Regions from separate parts of the Akkermansia sp. GGCC_0220 genome, predicted to be linked through region 3. Evidence: riboswitches for the same ligand, from Rfam matches in the RefSeq annotation. Region 3 holds a riboswitch; each other region holds the start of a gene.
The links. Region 3 has a riboswitch for cobalamin ahead of HJW02_RS00365 (autotransporter outer membrane beta-barrel domain-containing protein). Riboswitches for the same ligand answer to the same signal wherever they lie in the genome.
Positions count from the first base shown of each region.

Region 1: linked by a shared signal. The riboswitch ahead of HJW02_RS09660 (ribonucleoside triphosphate reductase) and the one ahead of HJW02_RS00365 (autotransporter outer membrane beta-barrel domain-containing protein) in region 3 are both predicted to bind cobalamin.
Region 2: linked by a shared signal. The riboswitch ahead of HJW02_RS10795 (sirohydrochlorin cobaltochelatase) and the one ahead of HJW02_RS00365 (autotransporter outer membrane beta-barrel domain-containing protein) in region 3 are both predicted to bind cobalamin.

Region 1 covers NZ_JABFCI010000013.1:21,988-32,580, reverse strand. The annotation lists gene HJW02_RS09675 (hypothetical protein) at 143-355, opposite strand; gene HJW02_RS09670 (phosphoethanolamine transferase) at 726-2,450, shown strand; gene HJW02_RS09665 (glycoside hydrolase family 88 protein) at 2,505-4,739, opposite strand; cobalamin riboswitch at 4,947-5,144, shown strand; gene HJW02_RS09660 (ribonucleoside triphosphate reductase) at 5,296-7,392, shown strand; gene nrdD (anaerobic ribonucleoside-triphosphate reductase) at 7,442-7,636, shown strand; gene HJW02_RS09650 (anaerobic ribonucleoside-triphosphate reductase activating protein) at 7,663-8,379, shown strand; gene HJW02_RS09645 (aspartate:alanine exchanger family transporter) at 8,391-10,004, shown strand; gene HJW02_RS09640 (alpha-galactosidase) at 10,135-10,593, opposite strand, start outside.
Region 2 covers NZ_JABFCI010000016.1:21,935-32,527, reverse strand. The annotation lists gene HJW02_RS10835 (tetratricopeptide repeat protein) at 1-909, opposite strand, end outside; gene argS (arginine--tRNA ligase) at 923-2,680, opposite strand; gene HJW02_RS14055 (four helix bundle suffix domain-containing protein) at 2,820-3,047, opposite strand; partial or broken gene HJW02_RS14050 (four helix bundle protein) at 3,132-3,314, opposite strand; gene HJW02_RS10820 (hypothetical protein) at 3,875-4,399, opposite strand; gene HJW02_RS10815 (hypothetical protein) at 4,509-5,363, opposite strand; gene HJW02_RS10810 (N-acetyltransferase) at 5,557-6,057, shown strand; gene HJW02_RS10805 (redoxin family protein) at 6,222-7,235, shown strand; gene HJW02_RS10800 (TfoX/Sxy family protein) at 7,278-7,652, opposite strand; cobalamin riboswitch at 7,931-8,136, shown strand; gene HJW02_RS10795 (sirohydrochlorin cobaltochelatase) at 8,146-9,111, shown strand; gene cobI (precorrin-2 C(20)-methyltransferase) at 9,113-9,820, shown strand; gene HJW02_RS10785 (hypothetical protein) at 9,817-10,593, shown strand, end outside.
Region 3 covers NZ_JABFCI010000001.1:83,048-93,640, reverse strand. The annotation lists gene HJW02_RS00365 (autotransporter outer membrane beta-barrel domain-containing protein) at 1-3,535, opposite strand, end outside; cobalamin riboswitch at 3,639-3,777, opposite strand; gene HJW02_RS00360 (bifunctional adenosylcobinamide kinase/adenosylcobinamide-phosphate guanylyltransferase) at 3,934-4,524, opposite strand; gene cbiR (cobamide remodeling phosphodiesterase CbiR) at 4,499-5,314, opposite strand; gene cobS (adenosylcobinamide-GDP ribazoletransferase) at 5,311-6,051, opposite strand; gene cobT (nicotinate-nucleotide--dimethylbenzimidazole phosphoribosyltransferase) at 6,072-7,112, opposite strand; gene cbiB (adenosylcobinamide-phosphate synthase CbiB) at 7,118-8,101, opposite strand; gene HJW02_RS00335 (cobyric acid synthase) at 8,105-10,593, opposite strand, start outside.

The DNA.
Region 1 (10,593 bases), on a different contig from region 3:
GTTCCAGAACCGTGTTCCGGCCCTTTTCCGGACTTCAAGACTTTTCTCCACTTCCGACTGTCCGGGTGGCCCTGGTCCTCTCCTCCCACGTGCATCCGGCCCCGGACCTTTTTTGAATGCCCGGATTGATGGACTTGTTCATTTAAAACATTAAATACATGCATTCCGTTCCGGCTACGGCGCAGGCGAGCATCCCGATTAAAATCATGATGATGCCGAATGCGACGGATTTTCTGCACAAGGCGACAACGGCGCAGGCAACGGAAGCCACCCCCAGCAAAATCCCGGCTGCGCCCAGCACGGTTCCGGGAACAAGCCCCAGGCCGGAAGCCGCTGCGACCCAGGGCAATGACACGGCCCCCACGACACAAATACAGGCGGCTCCTTTCACAGCTTGGGGACATTGCAGCACAACGGGCTGATTTTCCATAAGCTTCCCTATACCCTCCCAAAACAGGGCCTGTCAACTACAACCGGAAAGTCCCCTCTTTCCGTCCACGCCGCATTCCGGACGGGATGCCCCCACCGCCAGTTGCCTGCGCCGCCATCCATACCAAGCCCCAAGCGCAAAAAACGGCGGATGCTATCGGCAACGGCGGTTCCCTTTTCCTGCCCGGGCCCTTCCATGAAAAGGCGTTCCGCCACATTCTGCTTGAGCATCACCGTGAAACCCTTACAATGGCTCACCCCTTCAAGCAGGAAGAATACTTTATCCTTTCTTTGCGATGACCCCTCCCCATGCATCCACCCGTTCCGCAGAACGGTACGCGGACCGGCCAGGCGCTCTTTCCGCCGTCTTCCAGGCTCTTCGCGCCGCGTTCTTTCCGCGCCGCATGCGCTGCCTGTGGGCAGCCGGACTCGCGGCGGCTCTGGTGGTCAATCCTTATGTGCTCAATGACGGCCAGAGCGTGCTGATGAGCTGCATGGGCATCGCCTGTTCCGCCTCCCTGCTCTGCGGCACCATCCTTCTCTGCCTGAAATACCGCTTTACCGCCTACGTCATCCTTCCGGCCATCATCCTGTTCAACGCGGGCCTGTACATGATGCAGATGCGGTACGGGCTGACACTGAACCTCTCCGTCCTTTCCAGCATGGCGGAGACCAACTTCCGGGAAGCCTGCGCCTTCTGCACCGCCGCCTCCGCCACTGGAGCCCTGCTGCTGGCGGCCTTCATTTACCTGGCCATTTACTGGAGCCGCCGTTCCCTGCGCCAGAAGGCCACGTGGGGCGCGCTGGCGTGCATCTGGAGCCTGTACGGAATCTTTCTGCTGCTGGGCATTCCGGCCACCTCCTACAGCTCGGAACCCCTTTACCTTTACTACACCTCTGACAAGGCCAAGGGCTGGCCCCTCGTGGACTTCGTGATGGCGTACAAGCTGGCGGACGAATACGTCACCCAGGACGCAAGCCGTTTCAATGAACTCCGGAACCTGCCGTCCTGCGCGGAACCCCTCTCCGGATGCGACGCTCCGGACGACCTGGCCGTGGTCTTCCACATGGGCGAGAGCGTGCGCGCGGACCACCTTTCCCTCAACGGCTACCACCGGAACACGACGCCCCTGCTTTCCCGGGAACCCAACGTCGTTTCCTTCCCCCACGCCACCTCCTTCGGCATCGTGACCAGGATTTCCGCCATCGGCATGTTTACGGATGCGGAACTGTCCCGCCGCCGTCCCGCCCATTCCTCCTTCATTGACCTGTTCAACAAGCACGGTTTCCGCACCGTCCGGATCATGGACCTGTGCGGAGACTCCATCCATGACTATTCCCTGGGCATCCTGACCCGGAACTGCCGGGAACGGAAGCAGACGCCGCCCATGCACGAAACGCCCGGAATGATGCAGGAACGCACCTCCCTGGTCATGGAGGAATCCCTGAAACGGCACGGCCGGGAAAAACAGCTTTACGTCATTTACAACAACGGCAGCCACATGGCGTTCAGCTACCCCGCACAGGCGGAACGCTTTACCCCGGCGTCCTGCAACATGGACGACCCCAAGGCCCGTCTGGAAGAAACCGTCAATGCGTATGACAATTCCATCGTGGACCTGGACGCCTCCGTCCACCGCATGATTGCACTGTTGAAGGACAGGCCGGCCATTTATTTTTACTGCTCCGACCATGGCGTGGCGCTGGGCGAGGAAGGAAAAATGTTCCAGGGGCATGTTCTGCCGCCTGTTTACCGTCCCGCCATGTTCGTGTGGTATTCGGACGCCTTCGCCTCACGCTATCCGGACATGGTGCGCGCGCTGAAGGCCAACCGCCTGAAAGCCGTCTCCCACGACCACATTTTCCACACCCTTCTTTCCCTGGCCTCCATCCGCTCGGAAATCGTCAGGAACGGACTGAACCTGTCTTCTCCGGACGTCCGGGAAACCCCGGCCCCCATCCAGCCGGAGGTGCTGGCGGAATGGCTGGCCGCTCCCGCACCGCCGCAGCCGCTTCCGTAAAAAAGATGGAAGCTGCCGTCATCCTCTGCGGGAAACGGCAGGATAGGACGAACTCTACCGTACCCGGACTCGCAGGGGATGCCTGACGCACTCCCGGACGCGGCGCGCCTCCTCCTCCCAGGCGGCAGAGGATTTGAACGGAGAAGCCTTGTCCCAAACCGCCCCCATGTACCACTCAAAGGGCTTTCCGTTCGCCGCCTCCCTGATCCAGTAGGTACAGCCTTCCGAGTCCACTGCCCCGCCTTCCGGATCCCAGGGAACTATCACGGCGGTTCCCAGGCATCCGTCATTCTTCCGGGGCCTGCTCCATGCCGTCATCAAGCCGCCGTCCTCCCGGTCCTTCGTGACCGTTTCATAATCATTCCTGCCCTTTCCGGTCTCCATTCCCACGCCGGCCTTCACCGTTTCCGCCCCCCGGATAGTCAAGGTGCTGCGGACTTTGGAAAAACGGCTTCCTGCGTCCAGAGCCACCCTCCGCGTTTCCGCCACGCGTACGCCGCCGCCCACGTCCCACGGCGCATAAACTACCTCAAAAGCGGTCTGGACCGGACCGTTGTACAATGCCCGCGCGCTGGCCCAGTTTCCGGATGCATGCGGTTTCCCATCCCTGAACACGGCAACGCCGCCGCAGCCCCGTCCCGGTCCTACGTTGTACATGTCCAGTCCCCTGCCATGATCCCGGTGGTAATCCCCCCGCTTGTAGAATTCATTGATGACGGGAGCACCCGCGCGCTTGCTCCATACATCCGTTCCGCTGGAAACCAGGCCCTCCCCCTCAGGGGCCGGCCTGGCAACGGCCGGACCGTAAATCCGGTGCGCCGTAAGATCGTTCTCCCACGCGAAATCATCCAGGCGTTCCGGGACCAGGCGGCTGAAACAGACGTCCGCGGAAGGAGCCGCCTTCAGGGAGGAATCGTTCAGAATCCAGAAATCACGGGCCGTTCCGGGCCGGAAATTGCTCTGGAACAAAAGAGTATCCGTCCTTCCGTCTCCATCCGTATCCGCCAGTTGGTGCGGGATGACGCGCCCGTGGCGGACGTCAAACACGCGAAGGGCGGCGGCATTCCCGGAAGTTCCGGACGTCCAGGGCACCGACACGGTTTCAGCAGGACGGAACTTGGCCAGTGGGTTCGTGACGGTTACAGTCTTTCTCTGCGGATGGTCCCGGCCAATGACGTATTTGCGCAGTTCGGTGCCGGCCATCAGGTAGGCGCCCGCGCCGTATGCTTCCGTATCCTCCCCGGAATAATGGCCCGGCTTGTCGGCAATGGGCTGCACCCAGCCCAGCGCGCCTTCCGCGTTGACGGAATCACAGGCGGCCTTCCACGCCCTGCGGATGACGGGAAGATATTCATCCGCATCCAGATACCCCTGGTTCACCCCCCACAGCATCCCGTACATGATAAAGAGGGTGCCGCTCATCTCCTTCAAGGGGGGCTCTTCCGGGTCCAGCAGGCTGGCGTGCCAGGAACCGTCGGGCGACTGGCATTTTTTCAGGGATGCCGCCATACGCTTGAGCAGATCCTCATAAAAGGGGCGGGAAGGCCAGTCCGCGGGCATGTCCTGAAGAATAAGCGGCAGTCCGGCAATCACCCAGCCGTTGCCCCGGCTCCAGAACATCTTTTTCCCATTAGCCGCCGGAATGGTGAAGTAACGGGAATCACGGAAAAACAGCCCTTCCTTCCGGTCAAAAAGATAGTCGCAGGTGAGCTTGTATTCCCTGTCCATGAATTCCAGATACCGGCGGTCTCCGGTATAGGCCGCCAGCTTCACGAACACGGGAGGGGACATGAACAGGGCGTCCGACCAGCTCCAGCGGTCCTGGCAGCCGGGAGTCCCGAACTGGAGGGAAGCGGAGGAGGGCCGGTTCATCACCCCGTCCAGCACGGCGCGTATTTTCTCCGCCGCAGCGGTATTTCCGTCTTCCATCGCCATCTCCATCCAGGCGTGGCCCACGGCGTGATCGTCCGCATGGTAATGCCGTTTCAGGGTTCTCCATTCCTGTTCCCCTCCTGTTTTCCTCAGCAGCGGCAATCCCGGCCCTTCCGGGACGGCCAGGCCATACTGCACCAAGCCGGAATAAAAGGCGCCGTAGGTCCAGTGCAGCGGCGAGCGTTTTCTGGGATGCTCCGCCTGCCATTTCGCCACCAGGCGGAGATTATCCCGGATGGTCTTTTCATTCCAGTCCGCGGGAGCGCCGGAAGCGGGGCTCCCCGCAGAAAGCGCGGGAAGAACCAGCAGAAGGAAGGATTTACGCCATCCGTTTTTTGAAAAGGAAAAGAAATTCATTTGACTGGTACGGAAAAAGCCGCGCTGAAATTTCTCCGTGAGGAATGAATCTTCCCTTTTCGGCCTGTCCCGTTTTCCCCCGGTTCCCGGAAAGGGGAGGCAAGGGCACATATGGTGCCATGACGGAAGGGAATGCCGCGTTATCAACCATTCCCCGCAGCATATATACAACATATTGTATCATTATAAATATTTAATACATTATTTATACATTTTCCTTGCGGGGGTTCTCTTTCTGTGGTTCATTGCGTTTCAGCGCAGGTAACGGAAGACGGTGAAAATCCGTCGCGGACGCGCCGCTGTAACCGGTAGACGATGGACCGGACACTGACTGCCAGCAGTCGGGAAGTCCCCATCACATGTCGCACCGGAAGCCAGAAGACGACCTGATGCCCCCGTATCCCATCCCGCGGACAGGATGAACATACGCACAGGTCCTCATCGTGCCCCTTGTTAAAAATGCACGCATGCGGCGGCCCCTGCCTATGATTTTTCCAGGCTTTTGCCCAGGCTCGCGGATGAGCGGTCATCATCCCTTCCAAGCGAGACACCCACCATGGCAACAAGCATCATCAAGCGTTCCGGAAAAAAGGAACAATACCAGGGCTACAAAATTGAGGAAGCCGTCAAGAACGCGTTCCACAGCTCCGGCACCGCCTACAACCGTTCCATTTACGAAGAAGTGGAAGCCAAGCTGAGCCATCAGGACTGCGCGCATGTGGAAGAAATCCAGGACATGATAGAACGCGCCCTGTTCCGCTGCGGATACTTTGACACGGCCAAGACCTTCATCACCTACCGCTTCCTGCACAAAATGCAGCGCGAACAGCTCGGGGGCCTCTATTCCGGCAACACGTACGTGGACTGCAAGCAGACGGTGGAGGAATACATCGGCCAGAGCGACTGGCGCATCGCCGCCAACTCCAACACCACGTATTCCAACGCCGGCCTCATCAATAACACGGCGGGAAAGGTGATTGCCAACTACTGGCTGGACCAGGTTTATTCCGCACGGGAGGGGGCCGCCCACCGGGAAGGGGACTACCACATTCATGACCTGGACTGCCTGACCGGGTACTGCGCCGGGTGGAGCCTCCGCAACCTGCTCAACGAAGGATTCAACGGCGTGCGCAGCCGCGTGAACAGCAGGCCTCCGCGCCACTTCCGGGAAGCACTGGGCCAGATGGCCAACTTTCTGGGCATTCTGCAAAGCGAATGGGCCGGAGCCCAGGCCTTCAGCTCCTTTGACACCTTCCTGGCGCCTTACGCCTTCAAGGACCAGGCGGATTTCACGCGCATCAAGAAGGACATCCGCAGCTTCGTCTACAACCTGAACGTGCCCTCCCGCTGGGGGCAGTCCCCCTTCACCAACGTCACGATCGACTGGACCGTGCCGCGGGACCTGCGGGACCAGGCCCCCTTCAGCGGCGGGGAGCACCTCTTTGAAGGGGTGGAGGACCCGGGCCTGCTCTCCCTGGCGCGGGAACGCGGCGTGAACAAGCTGACAGAGCTGACCTACAAGCATTTCCAGAAGGAAATGAACCTGATCAACAAGGCCTTTTACGAGGTGCTCACGGAAGGGGACAGCACGGGACAGCCCTTCACCTTCCCCATCCCCACCGTCAACATCACGGAAGACTTTGACTGGGAAGGGGAAAACGTGCCGCTCCTGTTTGAAAACGCCGCCAAGATCGGCTCCTCCTACTTCCAGAACTTCATCGGCAGCCAGTACACCGTGAATGAAAACGGGGAACGCGTGCCGGACGAACGGGCCTACAAGCCGGACGCCGTGCGCTCCATGTGCTGCCGCCTCCAGCTGGACCTGCGGGAGCTGCTCAAGCGCGGCGGCGGCCTCTTCGGCTCCGCGGAAATGACCGGCTCCATCGGCGTGGTGACCATCAACCTGGCCCGGCTGGGCTACCTGTTCAAGCAGAACCGGGAAGCCCTGTTCGCCCGGCTGGGGGAACTGCTGGACCTGGCCAAATCATGCCTGGAAAAGAAAAGGGCCTTCGTCCAGGAGATGTATGACCGCGGCCTGTACCCTTACACCAGGCGCTACCTGCCCACCTTCCGCAACCATTTCTCCACCATCGGGGTCAACGGCATGAACGAGCTGCTGCGCAACTTCTCCAATGATACGATGGACATCACCTCCGGGGAAGGCAGGGCCTTTGCGGAGGAAATCCTGGAGTTCATCCGCCTGCGCATGCAGGAGTACCAGGAGGAAACGGGCAACCTGTACAACCTGGAAGCCACCCCTGCGGAAGGCACCACCCACCGCTTTGCCCGGGAGGACCAGAAGCGCTATCCGGACATCCTCCAGGCCGGACCCGTGGGGCAGCGTTACTACACGAACAGCTCCCAGCTTCCCGTGGACCATACGAGCGACCTGTTCCGGGCGCTCCAGCTTCAGGACGGACTCCAGTGCTGCTACACGGGGGGAACCGTCTTCCACATGTACATGAATGAAGCCATCAGCTCCCCGGAAGCCTGCCGGGACATCGTCCGCAAGGTGCTGACCCGCTTCCGCATGCCGTACCTGACCGTCACCCCGCTCTTCTCCGTCTGCGAGAAGCACGGCTACCTGCGCGGGGAGCACCAGTACTGCCCTTTCTGTGATGAGGAGCTGCTCCACCTCCACAGGCATGAATAACCCTTTTCAACCAACCGCCACGTTTCAAAACCCAGCCATCAACACGACAATGACCAAACAGGAAATATTAAGCAAATACGCACAGGACCGTACCCGCTGCACCGTTTATACGCGCGTCATGGGCTATCACCGCCCTGTGGAAACCTTTAACGCCGGCAAACAGGGCGAATTCCACGACCGCGTCCACTTCGTGGAACCGGACCGTCCCTGCTCCTGCTCCGCCCAAACGGAACAGCCGCGGTAATTTTCCCAATAACATATGCGAAGTCAATGGGAACGGGCCGGGGCATAGCGGACATCACGCCGCTCACCTTGCTGGATTTTCCAAACAAGGTGGCCTGCATCTTCTGGCTGAGAGGCTGTAACTTGTTTTGTCAGTACTGTTACAACGTCTCCCTGGTCAGAGGAACGGGCTCTCCTGCCGGAGACCGGACGGACTACCTTGATTTCCTCAGAGATCGGGTGGGATTTCTGGACGGGGTAGTCCTGTCCGGCGGCGAGTGCACGCTGTGTCCCGACCTTATCCCCATCTGCCGCGAGATACGGCAGCTAGGCTTCGCGATTAAAATAGACACCAACGGCACGAGGCCCGGCGTGGTGAAAGCGCTGGTGGAAGAGGGGCTTTGCGACTACATCGCCCTGGACTACAAGGCGCCCCCCGAACAATACGGCGCCGTCACCGGCAGGCCCGACCTTTTCCCCTCCTTTTCCGCAACTCTGGACTACCTGATCGCCTCCCAAACCGCCTTTGAAGTCAGAACCACCGTCCATCCCGATTTATTGACGGAAGATCACGTCAACAACATCATACGCGACTTGACAAAGCGCGGGTATGGGGGCAACTACTTCGTGCAAAATTTCTACCTGACCAAACAAACACTCAACTCTCTCCCCGCGCCGAGCCGGTTGTTTGACCGGACCAGGCTGGAGCCGGCCTCCATCCCCGTCCACTTCCGCAACTTCGAGTTCGCTCCGGGCAAAGTCTGACCCAGCCGACCATGTTCGACATCCTGCTCAATCACAACACCCTGGTTCTCTTTGGAATCATCTTCTTCGGCATCGCCCTCGGCAGCATTAAAATATACGGCCTGAACCTCGGCCTCTCCGGCGTTCTCTTCGTAGCGCTGGCCGCCGGCCACTACCGCCTGGCCATCCCCAACGGCGTGGGCCAGCTGGGCCTGGCGCTCTTTGTGTACTGCGTGGGCCTCAGCGCGGGCAACCGCTTCTTCTCCGCCATCGCCAAGCAGGGAAGCAAGCTCGCGGTCATGTCCGCCGTGATTGTAGGCGTTTCAGCCCTCTTCACCTGCCTCTTCGGCATCTGGTTCAATGTTCCCGCGGGGATTTCCTCCGGCATCTTCGCCGGCGCGTGCACCAGCACCCCGGCCCTGGCGGCAGCCACGGAAAGCCTGCCGGGAGCCTCCGGCAGCGGCGTCAGCATCGGCTACGGCATTGCCTACCCGTTCGGCGTGGTGGGCGTGGTCCTCTTCGTCCAGCTTCTGCCGCGCCTGCTGCACTTTGACCTGAACAAGGAGGCCAAAGCCATGCACTCCAGGCAGGAGGCCAGCATCATTTCCCGCCTTGTCCGCGTCACGCAGCCCAACCTGGTCGGCCAGAACATTGCGGACTGCAAGCTGCTGGACGGCCTGCACTGCATGGTCACCCGCGTGGTGCGCAATGACAGGCTCATGCCCCTGACGCCGGAAGACACGTTCCGGGAAGGAACGGAAGTCCTCATCGTGGGCAACAGCGACACCATGCCGCACGACATCGCCTTCCTGGGGGAAATATGTGAAAACCCCTACCCCATGGACTCCCAGAAGGAGCGCCGCAAGCTGATCCTGACGAACAAGAGCTACGCCGGGCGCAAGCTCCGCGAACTGAAAACCCTGCGCACGGACGGCGTCATCATCTCCCGCGTCTCCCGCCTGGGCTTCACCTTCGTCCCCACCGGGGACACCACGCTGGAACGAAACGACGTGCTGACCGTGGTGGGCTCTCCGGAAAACCTCACCAAATACGGAGACAAGATTGGCCACCGCAGCCAGGACATGAACCAGACGGACCTGCTTTCCCTGGGCTTCGGCCTCTCCATGGGCATCATCCTGGGGCTGGTCAACTTCAGCTTCGGCAACGGCCTGGGCATCTCCCTGGGGATTGCCGGCGGCCCCCTCATCGTGGCCCTGCTGCTCGGCCACTTCGGCCGCCTGGGCCCCATCGTGGGATACATCCCGCGCCCCACCCGCCTTCTTTTGCAGGACCTGGGCCTGGTCTTCTTCCTGGCTGACGCCGGCATCAAGGGAGGCGCGGACCTGGTCACCACCGTGGCGACGCATGGCGCGGCCGTCTTCATCATGGGCGTCATCGTCACCTGCTCCGGCATGTTCGCCGGCTACTTTGTGGGCATGAAGGTCTTCAAGATGAACATCCTGGAATGCCTGGGCGGCATCTGCGGCGGCATGACCTCCACCCCGGCCCTGGGCGCCATCGCCAGCAAAACGGACTCCCAGGCCCCCGTGGTCAGCTACGCCACCGCCTACCCCGTGGCCCTCATCCTGATGACCATCATTGCGAAGGTCATCATCCAGACCATCGGCGGCGTGGTGGGCGTTTAGCCCAAGGCGCAAACTTCACCACCCGGAAAGACCGCGTCTCCGGCGGTTCTCTCCGGGCGCCATGCTTCACGGAAAAAGGAATATCGATTGCGGATCAGCGCCGTTTACCTCCTTGCCACCAGCCGGAAGTTTAAGACCCCGTTTCCGTCACTTCCATGCAGACGGACTGGAAGGCATTTTTCCAGTTGATGCGGATTCCGGCGTTCATCAGAAAATCGCCGCCCAGCACCCGTTCATGGACGTTGGCCAGGGGGCCGTTTTCATCCAGGTTGATCTCCCTGACCAGGTATCTGGCGGCAGGATTCAAGCCTTTCAGGCGCAGGGGCGGCGGGGAATCCGCCAGCCATTTGTCCATCAGCCAGGCGACGACGACGGCCCGTTTCTCATGAACGTACATCAGGGCGGCCACCCGGCTTTCATACGGGGAGGACAGGCGGTACAGGTCCCCGAACTGGACCACGGGGCGGATGCGCTTGTATTCCGCCAGCGCCCGTTTGGAAAAGGCCGCGTCCTCCTTCGTCATGTCGCAGGGCTGAAGCTCGAATCCCAGACGGGCCGACATGGCCACGTCAAACCGGAATTTGAGCGG
Region 2 (10,593 bases), on a different contig from region 3:
GAACCAGGCGTCATCCAGCGCGGGGGGAACGTTTTCCGCCTTTTCCCAGGCCAGGCACAGGTTTTCAGAGTCCTTGAAGGCGGCGCATGCCCCTTCATAGTCCCCCGTGCGGAACAGGCAATGGCCCAGCAGATGATGGGCGGACGCGGAGAAGGGGTTGGCGGCCACGGCCTTGCGGGCGGTTTCCACCGTTTCCGGGGAAATGACGGGAGCCACTTCCTCCAGCAGAGCGCGCATGAACAGGGCGGCCTGGGAGCCGGGGCGTTCTTTCAGGACGGCGTCCACCACGCGGACGGCCTCTTTCTGCCCCTCTCCGGGGTTGCCGTGCCCGTCAAAGCCGTCCCGCAGGAGCATGGCGTAAAAGAGGGGTGCGTAAGGGTCGCGCTTCCAGGTGGAGCAGATGGTTTTCCACGCTTCCTGCGCCTTTACGGGGCCGTTCATCAGCAGCACGGCCAGGGCGTCCGCATAAGCGCGTTCCTGTTCCGGACAGTCCGGACGCAGCGCCAGCTCCTTCATGCGCTTCATGGAATGGACGCGCTGGTCCTGAAAAGCGGGTCCGGCGCCCATCAGGCTCATGCACCTGCCCCAGTGGGCCATGAGGCAGTCCGGGTCCAGCCGGAGCGCGGCGTCAAATTTCCGGAAAGCACGCATGTCCCCGAAGGTGAGCAGATGCGTCATTCCTTCCAGCACCAGCATTTGCGCGGCAGGAGAGGAGGAGCCCACCATCATCGGCTCCACGCCGGGCGGCAGCACGGCAGGCTGTGCCGGAACGCCGGCGCGGAAGACGGCCTCCCGCCAGCCGTTCAGGGACGGGCTGCTCATCCAGTACCCGTGTTCCCCGCCCCCAGCAGCGGAACAGAATCCCGCCATGGCGGCGGCCAGCAGGACATGGCGGAAAGAGGCGTTCATAAGGAAGAAACGGTTACATTCTGTCCGGAAGCTGGATGCCCAGCAGGCCCAGCCCGTGCTTGAGGGTGCGGGCCGTCAGCTCGCACAGGGCCAGGCGGGAGTGCCGCACAGCCCCTTCCGATTTCAGGACCGGGCACGCCTCATAGAAGGAGTGGAAGGCCCGGGCCAGGTCAAAGAGGTAGGCGGCCAGCACGTTCGGGCGGCAGTCGTCCAGAACCTGCGGCACCACTTCCCCGTACCGGGCCAGGAGCCGCGCCAGATGCATTTCCGCATCTTCTGAAAGCTGAATGGGGGCGGACCAGTCCAGCGGGCTGCCGTCCAGCTTGCGGAAGATGGAACGGACGCGCACATAGGAGTTCTGGAGGTACGGGGCCGTGTCCCCCTGGAGGGCCAGCATTTTGTCCCAGTTGAAGACGTAATCCGTCATTCGGTTCTGGGAGAGCTCCGCAAATTTTACGGCTCCTATGCCCACGACTTCCGCCACGCGCTTTTTTTCCTCCTCCGGCATGTCCGGGCTCTTTTCCTCCACCACGCGGGCGGCGCGTTCAATGGCTTCATCCAGCACGTCCTGGAGGGAGACGGTATCCCCGGAGCGGGTTTTAAAAGGCTTGCGGTCGTCCCCCAGGATGGAGCCGAAGGCGATGTGGCGGTAGTCCCCGTCCATGCCGCGGCGGCGCTGCGTGGAGAAAATCTGCCGGAAATGCAGGGCCTGGGGGGCGCCCACCACGTACCAGATGGAATCCGCCCCCCACGTCCTGATGCGGTGGTCCAGCGTCGCGAGGTCCGTGGTGGCGTACAGGAAGCCGCCGTCCGCCTTGCGGATGATGCAGGGGTTGGCGCGCCATTCCCCCTTGTCCTGCACCAGGAAGGGGTCTTCATTGGGCGGCACGGAGCCGTCGGAAAACACGCAGATGGCGCCGTCGCTCTCACGGGCCATTCCGGCGGCGATCATGCCGTCCACCAGCGGGGCCAGGGCGTCGTTGTAAAAGCTTTCCCCCAGCCAGTAGTCAAAGTGGATGTCAAGCTGGCCGTAGATTTTGGAAAGGCCGGATTTGGAGACTTCCACGCAGCGCTTCCAGATCGCCAGGTTTTCCCCGTCCCCGGCCTGGAGCTTCACCAGCTCCGCCTTGCAGGTGTCCAGCAGTTCCGGCTTTTCCTTGCACATCAGGTTCACGTCCTTGTACACCCGCAGCAGTTCGTCAATGGGGTTGGCGGCCAGGGCCTGCTCGTCCAGAATGTTCTTCCAGCCCCACAGGATCATGCCGAACTGGGTGCCCCAGTCCCCGATGTGGTTGTCCGTAATCACGTTGTGCCCCACAAAGCGGGCCACGCGGGAGAGGGCGTCACCGATGATGGTGGAGCGGATATGGCCCACATGCATGGGCTTGGCGACGTTGGGCGCGGAGAAGTCAATGACGATGGTTTTGGGGTCCTGCACCTTCTCCACCCCCAGACGGTCGTCCGCCAGCATGGCCAGCAGGCGCGCGGCGTAAAATTCCGGCTTGATGCGGAAGTTGATGAAGCCGGGCCCGGCGATTTCCAGGGAGCAGACGCCGTCCTGCCCCATCCGGTCCACCACCTGCTGGGCCAGAGCGCGGGGATTCGTGCGGCACCGCTTGGCAAGCACCATGGCGGCGTTGCTCTGATAGTCCCCGAACCGCAAATCCGCGGACGGCGTCACACTGGCGCAAAAATCAGCGGGAAGCTCCTCCCCCAACACCGCTTTCAATGCGGCGGACAACTTTTCTTCAAGAATTCCGGGTATGGTCATGTCTGCCCAGATGAACGGACATTCCAACGCCGTAGTCAAGGCGCAACTGTCATGAAGACATATCTTTTGACCCGCAACCCAGCCCGGAAATTGCCCGGGAGGACCATTGGGACGAATGAGACCGGTGAGACAATTGCTTTTACGAGCTTCCCGACTTTCTCCTCTGCTTCCGCAGCCGGGTCATTCTCTCCCTTAAGCCTCCCTTCTGCAAAAACCGTTCTTCCAGTACATTCATTTGTTTTTTCAAGAGAAAAGCGGCCTGATGAATCAGACAAACCGCCATATTCGCGAACACTTCATCGTTTCTGGAATGAGCCAGATTTAAAAACCATTCCGAATGGTCATGCCGCAGGGAGGCCTTCCGCATAAACAGAGATTCGGGAGAATCCTTATCCCATAGCCTCAACCCGCGCGTACGCAAATAATCTTCATAGTCCAGCAGAAGCTCTTCCAAGCTGGCCCGGGCTACATTGGTCAGCTTGATTTCCGTTTCACGGGAAGTAACGGAAGCCATGCTCCCCTCCGCAATATTCTGCTTGCCGGAACGCGCCGCCTGCACCATCTGGTCAGTAGTACGCGCATCACGACTCAAGTAGCGTCTGCAGAAAGCTACCGTCAAATCGTAAATGATTTGGGCCTTGCGGAATGAAAGAAGCCGTCTGTAGCCGCCTCACTTAGGCAGTAAACGCCCGTCATCCATCTGTCCTCCCTTCCCTCTCCGTCCCAAAGGACCCAGCCGTCCCCATCGTCCCATTCACGCGCTTCATCGTTTTATGGTACGATGAAAAAAAGGAGACTCAATTTTTTTCTCCCCGTCCCTCCCCGCGAACCGGGCGGCCAGCGCCCGAATCCGCCTTTTCCGTCAGCAGGCCTTTCCTAGAAGGACCGCATTCTGGAAGCCTTCAGCCATGCTTCCAGTTTCCTGGAGGCCCTGGCCTCTTTTTCCCGTTTCTTTTCCGGCACGGACTTTCCGGAGAAAGCCTTCGCCAGAACCAATGCGAGTTTTCTTTTCATTTTCATTCTATTTTTTCTATAGGGTTTGCTCCACCGGGAGCGGAGGAATTCAGGAAGAATCCCTGCCGTATCCCTTCGGGGAACGCCGCCTACTTACTGTATGCAGTAAGTTTAGTCCATTAGAAAAAAACGATTCCTTGTCATACTTGATACAATAAGAAAGAGAAAGCCCGCAGGCCGTTAATCAAGAGACTTTTCCAGCAGGTCCGCATCCTTGGCCGCAGACGGATCAAAGGGCCTGCCTATTTTTTTCATCTCCGTTTCCACCCGCCGGTGTGACGATTCGCCCTCCATCATGACGTCCAGGGAACGTTTCAGGGAGGCCAGATTGGAGGTGTACAGCTTCTGCCGCGCCGCCGTGCGGGAGGCCAGCACGCCCCGCCGGTCAAACAGGGCCAGCACCGTATAAACGTCCCCGTTTTTCCCTCCGGCAATCAGGCCGACGCCAAAGAGGGGAATATTGCCCAGGAAGTCGTTTTTAGCCTTGCGGTAGCGGTAGGTCCACAAGACGCCGTTTTTCATGGTCACCACGTCGGAGGGCTGGCCCAGCGCGTCGTAAACGTCCGCCTTGGAGGATTTTCCCGGCGCCAGCCTGCCGTATACTTCCGGGGACGCCACGGATTTGTTGCCGTATGTGACGGAACAGGCGGCCAGGGCCAGGCAAAGGGCTCCCAGGAAGGGCAAGAGGACATAACGCATCTGCATGGGGGAAAGGTACGTGGCCCGGATTCCAAGTCAATCCCGCAGCCCATCATTTCCCGTGGATGCACCGGAAAGGCCGCCCCGGGAAGAAGCTCCCGCCCGGAGGCCCCCCCTACTTCTCGCCGAAGTCATATTTCTCCGTCTTCCACAGGAACATGCGCCGGTACAGGTGGTATTCCGTCACGCAGAGGACGGGCATGCCGATGATTCCGATGAACGGCAGCAGGCGGAACAGGTGGCGGCACAGGAAGAGCACCACCATCAGGAAGCTTTCCCTGAATACGGTCATGTACAGGGAATACGGGTTGATGAGCGTCCTCTTGTACAGGGAGGAGGCCAGCAGCGGCCCCAGGATGGGAATGATGCCCAGCACGACCACGGCCGCAAAGGTCCAGCCCCTGCGGCGGCCAACATACGCATCATACTGGTCCACGGATTGTTCCCCCTGGAGCACCGCCTTTCCGCAGGCGGGGCAGCGCTGGTTCAGCGTAGGCTCATGGAGCGGCTGGCCGCAGTAGAAGCACCGCCGGTAGCTGCGGAGGACTTCCTCATGCCTTTTCCATCCGGTGGACGGAATCACGGTGCGCAGCCTGGAATAACCAATCCAGTTCAGGGCGCGGGGTTTGGGATTGGGCGTGCCGCACTTGGGGCAGTGCAGGCCGCACGGGTACATCATGGTGCCGCATTTGGAGCAGAAAATGCGGTGGTCGTATTCCCGGCGGCGGCAAAAAAGGTAGTAGGCCCCCAGGGCCAGCCCGCCCAGGAGGCCCAGCGCGATCACCACCCACGGATACAGCAGGGAGTAGGCCACCAGGTATTCCGTCCAGGAGTGGTCGGACTGGTGCATGAGGGATTCCGGGCCGATGGGGTTCTGCGCCACGTCCGGAAGGCCGCTCACGTATTTTTCACCCATGTCCCTCAGCGGCCCCGCGGGGAGCCATTGTTGTATGGGAATGGGTTCTCTCATGATTTGGCATGCATGCAGGGTTCACAATACAGACAGGATTTCCCCCCGGTTTCCGTCAAAAAAGCCTGTGTCATCCAGCATACGGCGTCCCCGGCGGAATAGGGAGGGGAAAGTGGGCCATGGACGGAAAATTCCGCCGGGAACGTGGAAGAGGCCCTTTTCATCCGGGGCTTTTCCGTGTAATATTCCCGCCATGCCAACACTCCGCCAAGCCGCCAAGGACGACATCATGCTGATTCATGAACTGGCCCTCCAGGCTTTTCCGGCCACTTACCGGGACCTCCTTTCCCAGGAGCAGATGGATTTCATGATGGACTGGATGTATTCCCCCGCCAATCTGGAGAAGCAGATGGAGGAAGGGCACGTGTATTTCATCGCCTCCCACCAGGGGGAGGACTGCGGCTACCTGTCCGTCCAGCCGGAAGGCCCCGGCGTCTTCCACTTGCAGAAAATTTATGTTCTGCCCGGCTTCCAGGGGCTGCACATCGGCAGCTACCTGTTCCGCCAGGCCGTCAGCTACATCAGGAGCATCCACCCGGAACCGTGCCTGATGCGCCTGAACGTGAACCGCTACAATACCCGGGCGGTGGAGTTTTACCGGCGCATGGGGATGCGGGAACTGGAACGCGGGGATTTCCACATCGGCCACGGCTATTACATGACGGATTACATCATGGGGCTGGATATTGCCTGAAGCGTTTTTCCCACGGGAACGGGCCGCCGGGCTTCCCCGGACCGGAAGTGCGCAGCCCGTCGAAACAGAACAGGCGGGACAGCCGAGGAAACAACCGGAGAAGGCAGCGCGGGGCGCGAGCTTCCTTCTTGACACTCAATGCGGGATTCTGCATCATCCATCCTATGAAAACCTTTACTGCCCTCATTCTGTCCGGCTCCATTGCCGCCATGACGGCCCCGGCTTTCCTCCACGCGGCGGACAACGGGAACGGCGCCAAAGTCACCTACCCATCCTTTGACGAAGGCAGCCACCTCCACGGGCCGAGAATCAAGGCTTCCGACCTGAAGGGGAAGGTGGTGTTTTTTGAATACTGGGGCATCAACTGCCCTCCCTGCATCGCCAGCATGCCGCATTTGCAGGAATTACAGGACAAATTCCAGTCCAAGGGCTTCACCGTGGTTGGCAGCCACCGCCAGGGGCTGACCCCCAGAGTGAAGCAGTTCCTGGAGGAAAAGAAGATTACCTTCCCCGTTTACCAGGGGCTGGATATTCCGGCGGCCTCCTGCCCGGGCGGCCTGCCGCATGCGGTGCTGATCGGGGCCAACGGAAAGGTGGTGGCCAAGGGGCATCCCACCCAGCTTTACGACCTGGTGAAAAAGGAGGTGATGAAGGTGGAACGCGGCCTTCCCATCCTGGAAGGCGTGGAGCTGGACAAGTACAAGTCCCTGGCCAAGACAGTCGTTTCCAACGGCAGCAACATCGAGTCCAAGATCACGCCCCTGCGGAAGAAAACGGACGACGAGGAGGCCCAGGCCGTCTGCGCCGCTTTTGACGAATGGCTGGGAGACGCCAAGGACATGGTGCAGGCCCAGATCCAGTCCAACCCGCTGGAAGCGGTGACGGCCATCACGCGCCTCAAGACGGCGGTCCCCTCCGTCAAGGAGTTTGACGAACCGCTGGCGGCTCTGAAGGCGAACAAGGACCTGCCGAAGCTGGCCGACCTCTACAAGAAGATTTCCGGCCTGGAACAGCGGAAGGCGAAAGGCCGCAAGGTTTCGGAATCCGACCTTAAGTCCCTGGCGCAGGCCGTGGACAAATTCGCGGAGTCCGATAATGAAGCCACGCAGACCGTTGCGGGCAATCTGAAAAAGAGCCTTTCTTCCCTGGCTGTGCCAGAGGCTCCGGAAGATAAATAAGCCTTTCAGCCGAACGGCATTTCATCCGGAACAAACAGGCGTTTACGGACGCCTGTTTCTTTTTTCTCCGGAAGCTTTTTTCTTCTTCCCGGATAAGACATCCGGAGCGGAGAGAACGGAACAGGTTGCCCGGACAAAGGAGGAGAGAGCCCGGTCATCATCCAGTTCCGTCATCAGGAAATGCGGCCTGGCGCCGGGATAGGCACTGCCCTGCTCCTGCTGCGGAAGCAGCTTCAGGCCCGGCTCCGTGATTTTGACAAATAATTGGTTGTCACATACCAGGCCGAAATATTTCCGGTCACAGTACAGGCCGTATTCCCCAAACATTTTTTTGAAGGAAATGTCCCCGGCATGCCGGAGCTGGAAACAGATATATTCTACAACATCCGGGGAAGAAGCCATGTTCCATGTTCTCATACCTGCCCCGCCTTCTGCAAGCAGCAAACTCCGGCCTGCGGCCCACCGGATTGGAAAGCCCCGGCACGGTAGGGAATGGGGCGCTTCCTCCCTCTCTTTTCCGCCGGGATTTCTGCACCCCGGAATGCCCCGTCTTCCACCGCTTCCGCATCCGGAACCCTGCATTTTTTCCAAAAGCAGGCGCAGGAACGGCCAAAAGGCGGTTTTTACCCGTCCACGCACATTTTTTCCCAGCCTCCGGAAATTCGGCGGCGTTCTAATAAACATTGACAGTGACGGCTAAAAACGCCATTAAACACGCCGAAGCAACGGGGAATTCCGTGAGAACCGGAAACAGTCGCGCTGCGGTATCGGGTTACAAACCCTCAAGGAACGCTTTTCCGCCAGCGTTCCGGTCAGCCAGTCCTCCCATTCCGGAGGGTGAAGGCGAGGGGGAGGTTGGAGACCCGGAGTCCGAATATCCTTGCTTCGGTTCACCATACCTCATCAACGCATGATTGAAGCATCCTCTTACCTTCCGGGGGCATTCCTGCCCCTTTCCTCCGTTTTTCTTGCAGGACTCACCCTGTTTTCCCTGCCCGTGCTTTCCGCCGCCCCATGCAGGGAGGAAGCGTCCCCCGCCCCGGCGGAACAGGCGGCGCCGTCACGGCAGGAAGGGCTTCTTCTCGTGGCCTTCGGGACCAGCCACCAGGACGCTACCGTCTCCTACAAGGAGCTGGAGAAGGACATGCTGGCCCATTATGCCCCGGACCGCCTGAAGTGGAGCTACACTTCAAGCATTATCCGCAGGAAGCTTGCCGGACGCGGAACCCCCGTTCCCTCCGTGGAGGAAAATCTGGAACAGATGGCCCGCAAAGGCATACGCACATTGCGCGTCCAGTCCCTCCACATCGCCCCCGGCGAGGAGTTTTCCCGGATGGAGAGGCAGATCGTCAGTTTCCTGGCGCGCCATCCGGACAGCTTTGACCACGTGTTTATCGGCCGCCCCCTGCTGGAAAGCGAACGGGACAGGAACGAGGCCATCACGGCCCTTCTGGAGCATTTCCCCGCGGAACGGAAGAAGGATGAAGCCATCCTGCTCATGGGGCACGGCCAGCAGGAAGGACGCTGCGACATGGTGCTTTCCGACTTCGCCCGCGAGCTGAACGACCGCGACAGCCTGGCGTTTTTCGCCACCGTGGAAGGAACGCGGGGGGTGGCCCCCATTCTGGAACAGCTTAAAAAGTCCGGCGCCAAGACCGTCTGGCTGGCCCCCTTCATGCTGGTGGCCGGAGACCACGCCAAGAACGACCTGGGCGGGGATGAGGAGGATTCCTGGGCTTCCATGCTCAGGAAGGAGGGCTTCACCGTCAAGACCCACCTGCGTGGGCTGGGGGAAAACCCGGGCATCCGCGCCGTTTTCTCCCGCCATGCCCGGACCACGGAGGACGACCTCATGACCCCCAAACAAGCGCATTGACATGGCCAGCCCTGGAAAGTTCTACGGGGTGGGCATCGGCCCCGGAAATCCGGAATACCTCACGCTCAAGGCCGTCAACGTCTTCCGCTCCGTGGACGTGGTGTTTACGGTGACCGGACCCAACAGCGATTTCAGCATTTCCGAAGCGGTGGTGCGTTCCGTGGGCGGCGTGAAGGCGGAGTTCCGCAAGCTGGTTTTCAGCATGTCCCGCGACGCGAGAACCAGGCAGGAGCAGATTGAAAAGAATACGGCCATTATTGAGGGAGTTCTTTCCCGCGGCCTGGACTGCGCCTTTGCCACGCTGGGGGACGCCATGACCTACAGCACCTTCGGCTATATTCTGAGCCTCCTGCTCAGCCGGAATCCCGGCCTGCACGCGGAAGTGGTGCCGGGCGTCACCTCCTTCTGCACCCTGGCGGCCCGCAGCCGCCAAATACTGGTGGAAAACGGGGAACGGCTCCGGGTCATTCCCGCCTTCAAGCCGGAGATGGCGGATTCCCTGGAGTTCCCGCCCGGAACCACCACCGTTCTCATGAAGACCTACCGCAGCCGCGCGCGCCTGATGGAGCGCATCCGGCGGGAAAAGGACATCCGCGTCATTTACGGGGAAAGGCTCGGCATGCCCGACGAGTTTATTACGGACGACATCGACGTCATTGACGCCAGGCCGGAAGAATACCTTTCCCTGATGTTCGTCAAGAAGGCATGAACGGCACCAGGCACTCCCGCACCTATCCCTGGCGCCGGCCCCTCCGCTGGCTCTGGCTGGCGCTGGCCCTGGCAGCCTCCGGAGTCATGGTGGTCCACATGCCCGCCGGCATGGGCGCGGGGGGCTCGGGAAAAGCCCGCACAGCCATGAAGCCTGCCGGGGAATCCACCCGGGAAACGCAGGCGGGAGGGGAAAAGACGGAAGCCGCCGCTTCCAGCCCTGCCCCGCCGCCCAAAAAGAGCCATCATTCCCGGAACACCCAGGTTCCGGAGACAGGCGCGGGAAAAATTCTGGCGCGCCTTCCCCAGATTGGCAGCCTGATCGGCCTGGTGGCCGTGGCGGCCTTCATCGGCGGCATTGCTGAAATCTTCCGCTGGCATCTTGCCCTGGGCAAGCTGTTCGGCGGACTGGCCCGCTGGGCCCACCTGCCGGAAATCATCAGCCTGTCCATCCCCACGGCGCTTTATTCCAATGCCGCCGCCAACGGCATGCTGGTGAGCAGCCATGCGGAAGGCAAAATTACTCATTCCAACCTGATTGCGGGCGGCATGGTGAACAGCTACCTTTCCTACGTCTCCCACTCCCTGCGGGTGGCGTATCCGGTCATCGGCGCGGTGGGGCTGCCCGCCATCTGCTACTTCGGGTGGCAGATGGGCTTCGGCTTCCTGTTCATAGCGGCCGTGCTGTTCCTCCACCGCAGGAAGAGCCCCGCCGCCGTGCCGGATTCCGGGAATGCCGGCGCCGTGGCCGCCGCGGGGCACGCCTCCCCGGAA
Region 3 (10,593 bases):
GCTCCCCGAAGGAACCCTGGGAGCCGTGCAGGAATTCAATGCCTGCGAAGGGTTTCAGCACATCCGTGCTGCTCAGGCGGATGTTCCAGGTTCCCTTCAGGCCGAAGCCGTACACGTCATCGTTCCAGGAGGCGGTGGCGGGTCTGCCGCCCAGCGTGCCGTCCGCATCGTTGTCCATGCGGCCGTAGGTGAAGTAGCCGTCAATGTCCACGCTGTTTCCACGGAGCAGGTCGCGGTGGTAACGCTGGTAAAGGGCCAGCATCAGGCCGTCCTGGTTCGCCTTGAACTGCTTGTCCGTGGAGTGGAAGGAACCGAAGGTCTGGCCGAAGGCCGCACCGGATATCCAGTTTTTCGTCCAGGCGTAGTCCAGGCCTACGGCATAACCGCCGCCCTTGTAGTCAAAGCCGGAGGCTCCCGTGGCGGAGGAAACGTTCATGAAGTCCCCCAGCCCGGAGAACCAGATGTTGCGCCTGCCCGGTCCGCGGAAATCCAGTTGGGAAGCCGCCGTATGGGCGAAGCTGTCCACCACCCGGACGGAGGACCACAGCGTGTTGGCGATGCGGGAGGCTTCTTCTCCGCGCAGGGCTTTCACGGCGTTGATGTTGACCTTGCCGCTGAAGATCAGGTGCAGCCCGTCGCCGGAAACCGTGAAGCCGGTATCCGTGACCAGGTCCGTGCGGCCCTTCAGCGTGGGGTCGATGCTGGTCAGGTCCCACAGGGATCCGTCCGGATCAATGACCGTATCGGGGTCCAGGTTGACCAGGGACAGGGAGAAGCTTTGTTCCTTGCTGAAAAGCAGGTTGTCCCCGATGACCACATTGACGTGCGCTCCATCCACATGGTAGGAGGAAGAGACGTTCATTTGGGAATAGGTGTCCGCTCCGGTATGGGCGGCGTCCGCCGCCGCCGTTCCGTTCACGATGAACGTGAGTTCCTGCACTCCCCCCCACGCGTTCAGGCCGCCCTCATAGTTGTGGTAGCCTGCGGAGGAGCCGGAGCCGATCACGATTTCACTGCCGTAATAGGTAACCTCTCCCTTGAAGGCGCCGGAACCGGAGACGGTGGAACCGCTGTTGGTTTCCACGCCGGATAGAACGGTGGAGCCGTTCAGCACCAGATGCCCCGGATTAGCCGGATGGGCGAATGCCTCACCCAGGCGGATGCTCCCGCCTTCCACGCCCAGACTGGCGTCCCTGCCGTCCAGAACGAGGGTGGCGTTGTTGCTGATGACGACGTTTTCCGCCGCATAGGAACCCTTGGCGACAACCTTCACATCCTGTGCCGTGACGTTGAGGTTCGCGAAGGCGCCTCCGTCGGCGGCGGAGGCGCTGTAGCCTGCCGTGCCGGAGTGTTCCCAGTTCAGGGTCTGTTCCTTTTCATCCTTGCCCGCCAGCGTCAGTTGTCCGGAAGCGCCGCTGACGGTTCCGGAGGAAATGACGGCGTCCGACTGGCTCAAGTCAGCCTCCCCGCCTTCCAGCACGATGCCGTGCTCAGGCAGGTTTTCCCCGATGATGACCTTGGAGCCTTCACCCACATGGATGCTTTCTCCGGGGTTGACGACGATGGGGGCGCCTTCACCCAGGAATACCTGGCCCTGGAGGCGGTAGCTCATGCGGTAGTTTTCCAGTTGGAAGTTGTCCACCCTGGCTCCGTACATGGCGGTGATGCCGTTCTTGATCTGGTCCAGCGTGACGACCCAGGCGGAATCCGTGGCGTTGAGCACCGTGGCGCCTACCGTGGCGTTTTGCGCCAGGTCCAGATTTACGTTCAGGCCGTCAAAGCCCACTTCCAGGGCCGTTCCCGCCGCATTCTGCACCAGGGTCCCGTTGAGCAGCGTCATGCCTTCCGCAATGGTGAGCGTGCCGCTGCCGGAGATGGAGCCCTGGTTGTTGACGACGGCCCCGTCACGGAGTATCTGGGAGTTCCCGGTCAAGGTGACGGCAGAGCCGTGGCCCACGTTGACCCGGTTGAACAGGCCGGCGGCTTTTTCCGTGGAGATGGTCCAGTTCGCTTCGTTGTCCGCACTGCCCACGTTGAGCGTGACGGAGGAATGGTGAGTGGCCGTATCGGACTTGCTGGTGTTGACGGTTGTCCGCACCGTGTAGTCAAACAGTCCCGGAGCGGCTTCCGTTCCGGACAGCAGCGTAATGGTATCCACGGAGCCTTCCGCTCCGGAGCCGCCCAGTTCCCAGATGCCGCTGATGGAAGCTCCGGCGTGGACGGTGACGTTGTCCGCCGTGTTTTCCGTGGAGAAGCCGGAACCCGTATTGGACCCGCTGTACAGGGCATACCCCGTTGCTTCGTCCCCCGTCGCCGTTGCTTCAATGACGCCGGTGGAACCGATGGTCGTCGTGATGCCGGCTCCTCCCATCAGGGCCGCCGCCGTGCTGCCGGCAGTTGCCGCTCTGACGGTTCCGTTGATAGTGCCGGTGGTCAGGGAGAATTCCGCCAGCAGCCCGTAGGCTTCCGCAGCTCCCGTGGAGGAGGCGGAGATGAAACCGCTGATGTTTCCCACGGACAGGGAGCCCGTGGAACGTGCCCCGGCGGCCGTTCCGGCCATGGCTTCCGCCCGGATGGAGCCGCCCACATTGCCGATGGTAATATTGGAATGGGTCTGGTAACCCCCTTCTTCTCCGGCGAAGAGGCCGTAGGCGTCCATGCCGTTGGTCGTGGCGGTAACGCTTCCCGTTGCTCCCATGTCGCCCAGCGTGATGTTTTCCCTGGCTTCAATGCCGATGGCGGAAAAGTCCTCGCTTTCATCATTGGAGCCGGAGGCTGCGGTGATTTGACCGTCCAGCCGGGTAATGTTCACCTGCCCGTAGTTGGACTGGATGCCTCTGGCTCCGTAGCCGCCGGCCGTCGCCGCGGAAATGCTGCCGGTGGAGGAAAAGGTGCCGATGTTGACGTCCTTGTAGCGCGGGCCCTGGTAGTCCATGGTATTTCCGTAGGCATACAGTCCCCTCGCATAGTTTCCTGTTCCCAGGTCCACGGAGATTTTGCCGGCCATCGTTCCAATGTCCAGGCGCCCCTGATAGGCGTAAATGCCATTGGAGGAGAAATTGGCCGTGATGGAGATGAGGGCGTCTTCCGTGATCGTTCCGATGGAGAGTATTTTCCCGTAGCTCCGGATGCCGGTGGCATTCGTTCTGGCTGCGGAGATGTTGAATGTTCCTGCCAGGGTGCCGATGTCCACATTGACTCCGGAGGAGGTGTCAATGCCGAAGGCGTTGTTTGCCGTGGAGGAGACGTTGAATACGGCATCCCCGGCAATCGCGCCAATGCTGAGGGTGCCTGATTTTCCCCAGATTCCGCGCACGTTGCTGGAGCCTGTCACGTTGAATGTGGCGGAGACCGTTCCCAGGGCCGCATCTGAGGCGGTTCTGGCTACAGTGGCGTCATAAGCGCCGGCCAGGTCTTCCCTGGCAGTATCCTGGGCATGGACCGTTCCCAGCATGCCGAGGCAGGCCAGGGTCATAGCCACAGCCTGCATCCGGTGCCTGGCGTGGCACGGTGTTTTTTCAGGAGTGTTGAACATTCCGGACTTCAAGGAGGCCGGACCATCATAGTCTGCTCCGTTCAAGCGGAGCGTGTTGGATGAATGCATGTGTATGGTCTGAATGCCGGAATACTCGCCGGCGGTTCATAAAATACTTCGGGGCTGGCGATCTGGCTCATTGCAGGTTTTTAAGCCGTGCAATATACAGTGGCGGTACCGCTCCGGATTCACACCGGATTCCCCATCTATTTCCTGCCCGTACCACGGGCTTCCCGGAAGCGCCTCCCGTAAATCATGAAGGCCCGGCCAACATACCACAGGGGCACGGAACGGTCAATCTCCGGCGCATTTCTTTATGTGAAAATGCGCAGACCGTTGAAATTCAAATCTTTTTTGCCTTCGCCCAGTTACATGGAGGGGAACCGTCCCTGGACGTCCTAACGTTTTTTCACGGTCAGGGGAAGCCCTGCCACCATGAAGTAAACTTCGTCCGCGCTTTTGGCTAGAAGCTGGTTGGCGATGCCAAGCCCGTCGCAGTAGTGGCGCGTTTCCGCGTCCGCCTGGCTGATGCCCATGCCGGTTTCAGAGGAGACCAGAACCCAGGGCACGGGGGATTGGGGGATAAGTTCCTTCAAGGCCTCTATTTCCTCAATCAGCGCTTCCTGGAACGGCTCGTAGTCCGTAGGGTCCTTCTGGGCGTACAGGGTATTGGAGGCGAGCAGGGTGACGCATTCCAGAATGACGCCGTCCACCTGATCCAGCAGGCCGGATTCCCGGACGGCGGCGGCCACATGGCGGGGGCATTCCAGCGTAAGCCAGCTTGCCGGGCGCCGTTCCCGGTGCTTGCGCACGCGGTATTCCATGGATCCGGCTCCGGGCCACACCTCCGCCGTGGCGACGTACAGGATTTTTTCCCCGAATCCGGCGGCTATCTGTTCGGCGTATTGGCTTTTGCCGCTTCTGATGCCGCCCAGGACGAGCGTCATGCGTGCAGGATTGGCGTCAGTGTTTGGAGATGTAGCGTTCATGGGATTCCAGCATGGCCTGGTGGGAGTTCAGAAAGTCGTCCAGGCTGAAGACTTCCAGAGTGATGAGGGGGGAGAAACGGATGTCCCACATGGGGTGGAGGATGGCGTCCAGCGTGGCGGCGGCCATGTGGTGCAGGGATTTGTGGTCCCGTTTTTCCAGCCCGTGCAGGTGGCACATGCGTATGTCCGGCAGCCAGAGCGGCAGCAGTTCTTCCGGCCGCAGGCCTTCCTTCCAGACATGGCCTATGTCAAAGCAGCGGGAATGGGGCGTGGCGGAGACCAGCTTGTCCAGGTAGTCGGTCGGGTGGCGTTCCAGGTTTTCCAGGGCCAGGCATTCCGGAGCGGGCAGATGGGGCGTGATTTGCTCCAGGCTGCGGAGGATGCGTTCCGTTTCACGCTCCGTAAGATGGGGGCGCATGTCCGGGCCGGGAATGTGGTCCGTAACCACGTGCATGACCCACGTGTGGGGCTCCAGTTCCCGGGTCAGGTCAATGGCGCGGATGATGTTTTCCGTGTAGCGGCGCCCTGATTCCTCCGTGGCGAAGCCGCCGTCCGTGGGCAGGTGGACGTTCCACTTGACCCCGGCGTCCGCGGCGATTCCGGCCAGCTCCCGGATTTCCGCCGGGGTAATGAGTCCCTCCCCGTGGTCTCCGGCTTCCAGCAGGAGCAGGGCGATGTCATCCGCGTAATGGACGCATTCCCTGATGGCGGGGACGTAGTAGTCCGGGATGATGAAGGAGGTGCAGCCGATGTTGAGGCCCGGGACGCGGCATTTGTGCGGAGTTTTCATAAGGTGCAGAAGGTGAGCAGGACGAGCCATTCCGTGCATTCCACGGTGCAACCGAACACGTCCCCGGTGACGCCTCCCAGGCGGCGGCGGGCATACAGGAGCAGGGCCGTGGAACCGGCCAGGGCCGTGAGCAGGGCGTACAGCCCGTGCCACCCTGCCAGCGCGCAGGCAGCCAGGGTGACGGCGGCGGCTATCAGGGCGTGGACGGGGCGCGTCCCCTGCTTGAAGGCTTCCCCCATGCCGCCGGGGCGCGCGCCCGGAAAGCGCATGGCGATGAAGATCTGGCTGCGCGCCAGCAGCCCGGCCAGCGCGCACGCCGTGAGCAGCAGCTCCCATGAACCGAAGGCCGCCAATGCTGCCAGCGCGGCGCCCTTGAAGGCCAGGTTGAAGAACAGGGCCGTGCCGCCGAAGGTACCCAGGCGGGAGTCTTTCATGATTTCCAGCCTGCGTTCCCTCGGCACTTCCACGGGCAGTCCGTCCCCGCAGTCCGCCACTCCGTCCAGATGCAGGCCGCCCGTGATGGCTACCCAGCAGGCGCAGCCGATGACGCCGCAGACCAGCGGGGGGAAGAGCAGGGTAGCCGCCCAGGTCAGGCCGCCTGCCAGCCCCCCCACGACAAGGCCGACCAGCGGGAGCCATGCGGAGATGCCGTTCAGGTCGTTTTGCAGCGGCCACGGGCCTACGGGCAGCCGGGTCAGGAAGCCGAAGGCGGAGCGGATGGTGGTAATGACGGCCATGGTGCAGGGAAAGGGAATATTTAGCGCGGAACGGTGATGTCCAGTTCCGGCAGGGTTTTCATTTCAGACAGCACGCGCGTGGCGGCATCCAGCAGCGGAAAGAACAGCGCCGCCCCCGTGCCTTCCCCCAGGCAGAGGCCCAGGTCCATGTACATGGTGACGCCGATGTGGTCCATAATGAGCTTGTGCCCCGGTTCCGCGGAGTTGTGGGAGCCGATGAAGTACTGAGCCGCTTCCGGCCGGATGCCCTGGGCGATGGCTGCCGCCGCCCCGGCAATGAAGCCGTCAATGACGATGGGGACGCGCAGGGAGGCCGCGCCCAGCATCAGCCCGGCCATGGCTCCTATTTCCGGTCCTCCTACCTTCGCCAGCACGTCGATGGCGTCGGAGGGGTCGGGCTTGTTCAGGGCGATTCCCTGTTCGATGAGCTCTATTTTTTTACGGATGACTTCCCCCTTGACGCCGGAGCCGCGCCCCGTCACGGTTTCCACCGGGGTGCCCGTGAGCACGGCCACGATGGCGGAGGAGGGCGTCGTGTTGCCGATGCCCATTTCTCCGGCGGCCACGATGTCCAGCCCCCTGGCTTTTTCCTCCCGGGCCATGTCGATGCCCACTTGCAGGCATTCCAGTGCCTGTTCCCTTGTCATGGCCGGGCCCCTGCTGAAATCGCTGGCTCCGTGCATGACCTTTCTTTTCACCAGCCCCGGCAGGTCGCCGAAGTCGTAATTCACGCCCACGTCCACCACGGAGAGGCGGGCTCCCGCGTTGCGCGTGAAGGCGTTGATGGTGCCGCCGCCTTGAAGGAAGTTGCGGGTCTGAATGTAAGTGACGTCCGTGGACGTCAGGCTGAGGCCGTGGTCGGCAATGTGGTGGTCCGCGGCGAAGAGGACCACGGCCTTGTCCTTCAGGCGCGGCGCGGGATTGCCGGTCATGGCGGCAATCTGGATGGCTACGGGTTCCAGCTTCCCCAGCGCGAGGGGGGGCTTGGCCAGTATTTTCTGATGTTCCAGGGCGGTTTTGGCGGCCTGTTCGTCCAGCGGGGGAATATGCAGTTTGTTCATGATGGTCAGAAGCGGGGAATGAAGAAAAGGATGAGGGAGAAGATCAGCGTGCCCGCGGCGGCGGTCACCCACATGAGGCGTATGGCCAGGGCCAGGTCACTGACGGCGGCTTCCGTGCGCCCGGTTCCTATCCACGGGTAGTCCGCAGGAACCCCCTTGTAGGAGACCGGACCGCCGATGCGGAGGCCCAGCGCGCCCGCGAAGGCCGCCTCGCTCCAGGCGGAGTTTGGGCTGGCATGGGCGCGGCGGAAGGTCCAGCCCGTGGTGAATGCCCTCCGGGCGGAGGTTCCCTTCACGAAGAGGGCCGCCAGGGAGATGCACGGCAGGATGAGGCGCGCGGGGATAAAGTTGAGCGCATCGTCCGTGCGTGCGGCAAAGGTGCCGAAATGTCTGTACTGGTCGTTCTTCTTTCCCCACATGGCATCCAGGATGTTGAAAACGCGGTGCGTCAGCGCGGCGAAGGCCGCCCCGGAGGCGCCCCCTGCCAAGCAGCCTGCCGCAGCCCAGAACAAGGTGGAAAAGACGCCGTCCGTCAGATTTTCCGCCACGCTTTCAATGGCCGCCCTGGCCATGCCGTGACGGTCCAGCCGTTCCGTGTCCCTCCCTACGATCATGGAAACGGCGTGCCGCGCCTCGCCGTCCTTCCCGCTGCGCAGGGCGTTCGCCACCCGCAGCGCATGTTCCGCCAGGCCGCGCGGGGCCATGCAGATGTAAATGACCAGAACGGCCGGAATCCAGGGAATCCACGGGGAGGGGAAGACGGAAAAGGGAAGGCAGAATACCGCGCAGGCAAGCCATGCGGCGGCGCAGGTTCCTAAAGCCGCCGCCGTTCCCGCCGTAAAAGTCCCTCCCCACAGCCGCCGTGCCAGGGTTTCCGCGCGGCGCGCGCACCAGCCGATCAGGCAGACGGGATGGAACCTGTTGGGCGGATCCCCCGCCAGAATATCCAGCAGAAGGGCCGCAGGCAGGATGAACGGGCACGGAAGCATGGGTCAGCGTTTCAGTTGAAGAATACGGTAGATGGCCTTGAGGTCCAGATGCTCCCGGACTACGTCCGCCAGGCGGTCCAGCGCGCCGTCCAGGTCATAGGAGGCGTGCAGGGATGGATTGGGGGACAAACCGGAATCCACTCTGACCATGTTGATGAACGCGCGGCGGAACTCGTCGCCGTCCAGAATGCCGTGCAGGTACGTGGCCCAGATTCGGCCTTTGCCGTAGCCGCAGGGGGAGCCGTCTTCCCGGAACATGATGGGGACGCTCGCTCCCTCATGGCGGGTGACGCCGTGGTGGATTTCATAGCCCGCCGCGGGAGGGGCCAGCGGCGTGCTTGCCCGGCGCACGTTGAGCAGGGTTTTGGCGGCGGCGAAAGTGGTGGAAAGCTCCAGCAGGCCAAGCCCCGGCGTCCGTTCCTCCGCGGATTCCATGTGCAGCGGGTCCAGAATGTCCGTTCCCAGCATTTGCAGGCCGCCGCAGACGCCCAGCATCCACTTTCCCTGTTCAGCGTGCCGGCGGATGGGTTCTTCCAGCCCTGCGGCGCGCAGTCCGGCCAGGTCCGCCGCCACGCTCTTGGTGCCGGGCAGGATGACCAGGTCCGGGTTCCCCCATTCCTCCCGTGTCCGCACCTGGCGGAGGCGAACGTCCGGCTCCGCCGCCAGCGGGGCGAAGTCCGTGAAGTTGGAGACGTGGGCGGGCATCACTACGGCCACGTCCAGGCAGTCCGCGTGCCTGGCTTGCTCGTCCTGTTCAAAGGGCAGAGCGGCCCGGTCCTCTTCCGGAATGCTGATGTTCCGTATCATCGGGATGACGCCCAGCACGGGCCTGCCCGTACGGTCCAGCATGTAGCTGTGCGCCGGGGCCAGCAGCTCCGGGTCTCCGCGGAACTTGTTGACCACAAAGCCCGCCAGCAGCTCTTTTTCCCAGGGGGCGAACGTCATCCACGTCCCCAGGAAGGAGGCGTACACGCCGCCCCGGTCAATGTCCCCGGTGAGCAGAACTTTGGCGCGCGCATAGCGGGCCATGTTCATGTTCACCACGTCTGCGGATTTCAGGTTGATTTCTCCGGGGCTTCCGGCCCCTTCCAGGCAGAGGACGTCATACTCGTCCGCCAGGGAATCGTACGCCCGGCGCACGTCCGGCCAGAAGCGCCTTTTGGCCGTAAAATATTCCCGCGCCTCCATGTGGCCCACGGCGCGCCCCATCACGATCACCTGGGAGCCGGTGTTGGAATGGGGCTTGAGCAGGATGGGATTCATCCTGGCATCCGGGTCGATGCGGCAGGCCTGGGCCTGCACCATCTGGGCGCGGCCCATTTCCTCCCCCAGCGCGGTTACGCCGGAGTTGAGGGCCATGTTCTGCGCCTTGAACGGGGCCACCCGGTGGCCGTCCTGAAGAAAAATGCGGCACAGGGCCGCCGTGAGCACGCTTTTTCCAGCATCGGAGCAGGTGCCCTGAATCATCAGGGCCGGTTTGGGCAGTTTGCGGAGAATGGCGGGGCCGCCTCCCTTCAGCTCGGCCCGCAGGGCCTCTGCCAGCAGGGCGTGTTCTTCCGGCGTGCGGACGCCTGCACGGAACCAGCCGCCGTTTTCCAGCCCCGGATAATTGGAGCAGTCGCGCAGCGCGATGCCGTGGTTTTTCAGGAGCCGGGCGGCCAGGCCGGAAGGCGCCCCCGCCAGACGGAAGAGCAGGAAGTTGGCCCCGGACGGCAGCACGGCGGCGCCCGGCAGGGCAGAAAGCCTGCGGAACAGGTCTTCCCGGCGTTCCCGGTTCAGGGCGCGTTCCCCGTCCGCCCATGAAGGCGGCTGTTCCAGCACGGCCCGCGCCGCAGCCGCCGCAAAGGCGTTCACGTTCCACGCGGGCAGGGACTGCCTCAGCCGTTCCGCCAGCGGAGCGGCGCAGACGGAAAAGCCGCACCGGACGCCGGCCATGCCGTAAAATTTGGTCAGGGAACGCAGGACCACCAGGTTGGGCAGAAGGGCCGCGTCACGGAGAAGCGATTCCGTTCCGTCCGCATAATCAATGAAGGATTCGTCAATAATCCAGATGACTCCGGGGCGGTCCCGCACGGCCTGGCGCAGGGCCGGAACGTCCAGCAGGCCGCCGGACGGATTACAGGGATTCGCCAGGAAAACGGCGCTTCCGCCTGCGGCCTGTTCCGCCGTCAGGAGGGGAGACGGAATGAAGGAATTCCGTTCCTCCGTCCGGATGGAAAGAACGTCCGTGCCATGGCGCAGGCAGGCCAGCCTGTATTCGGAAAAAGCGGGTTCCGGAATAACGGCCCGTTTCAATTCCAGCGCGCGCGGGAGGGCGTGAATCAGTTCGTTGGCTCCGTTGCCGAAGGTGAAGCAACCGGAAGGCAGCCCGTAATGAACCGCTGCCAGTTCCCGCAGCTCCGCCATGTCCGGGGAGGGGTAGGGAACGGCTGCATCCATGGCCTTCCACAGCGCGGAGGCAATGAACTCCGGCATTCCCTCCGGCCTCAGGT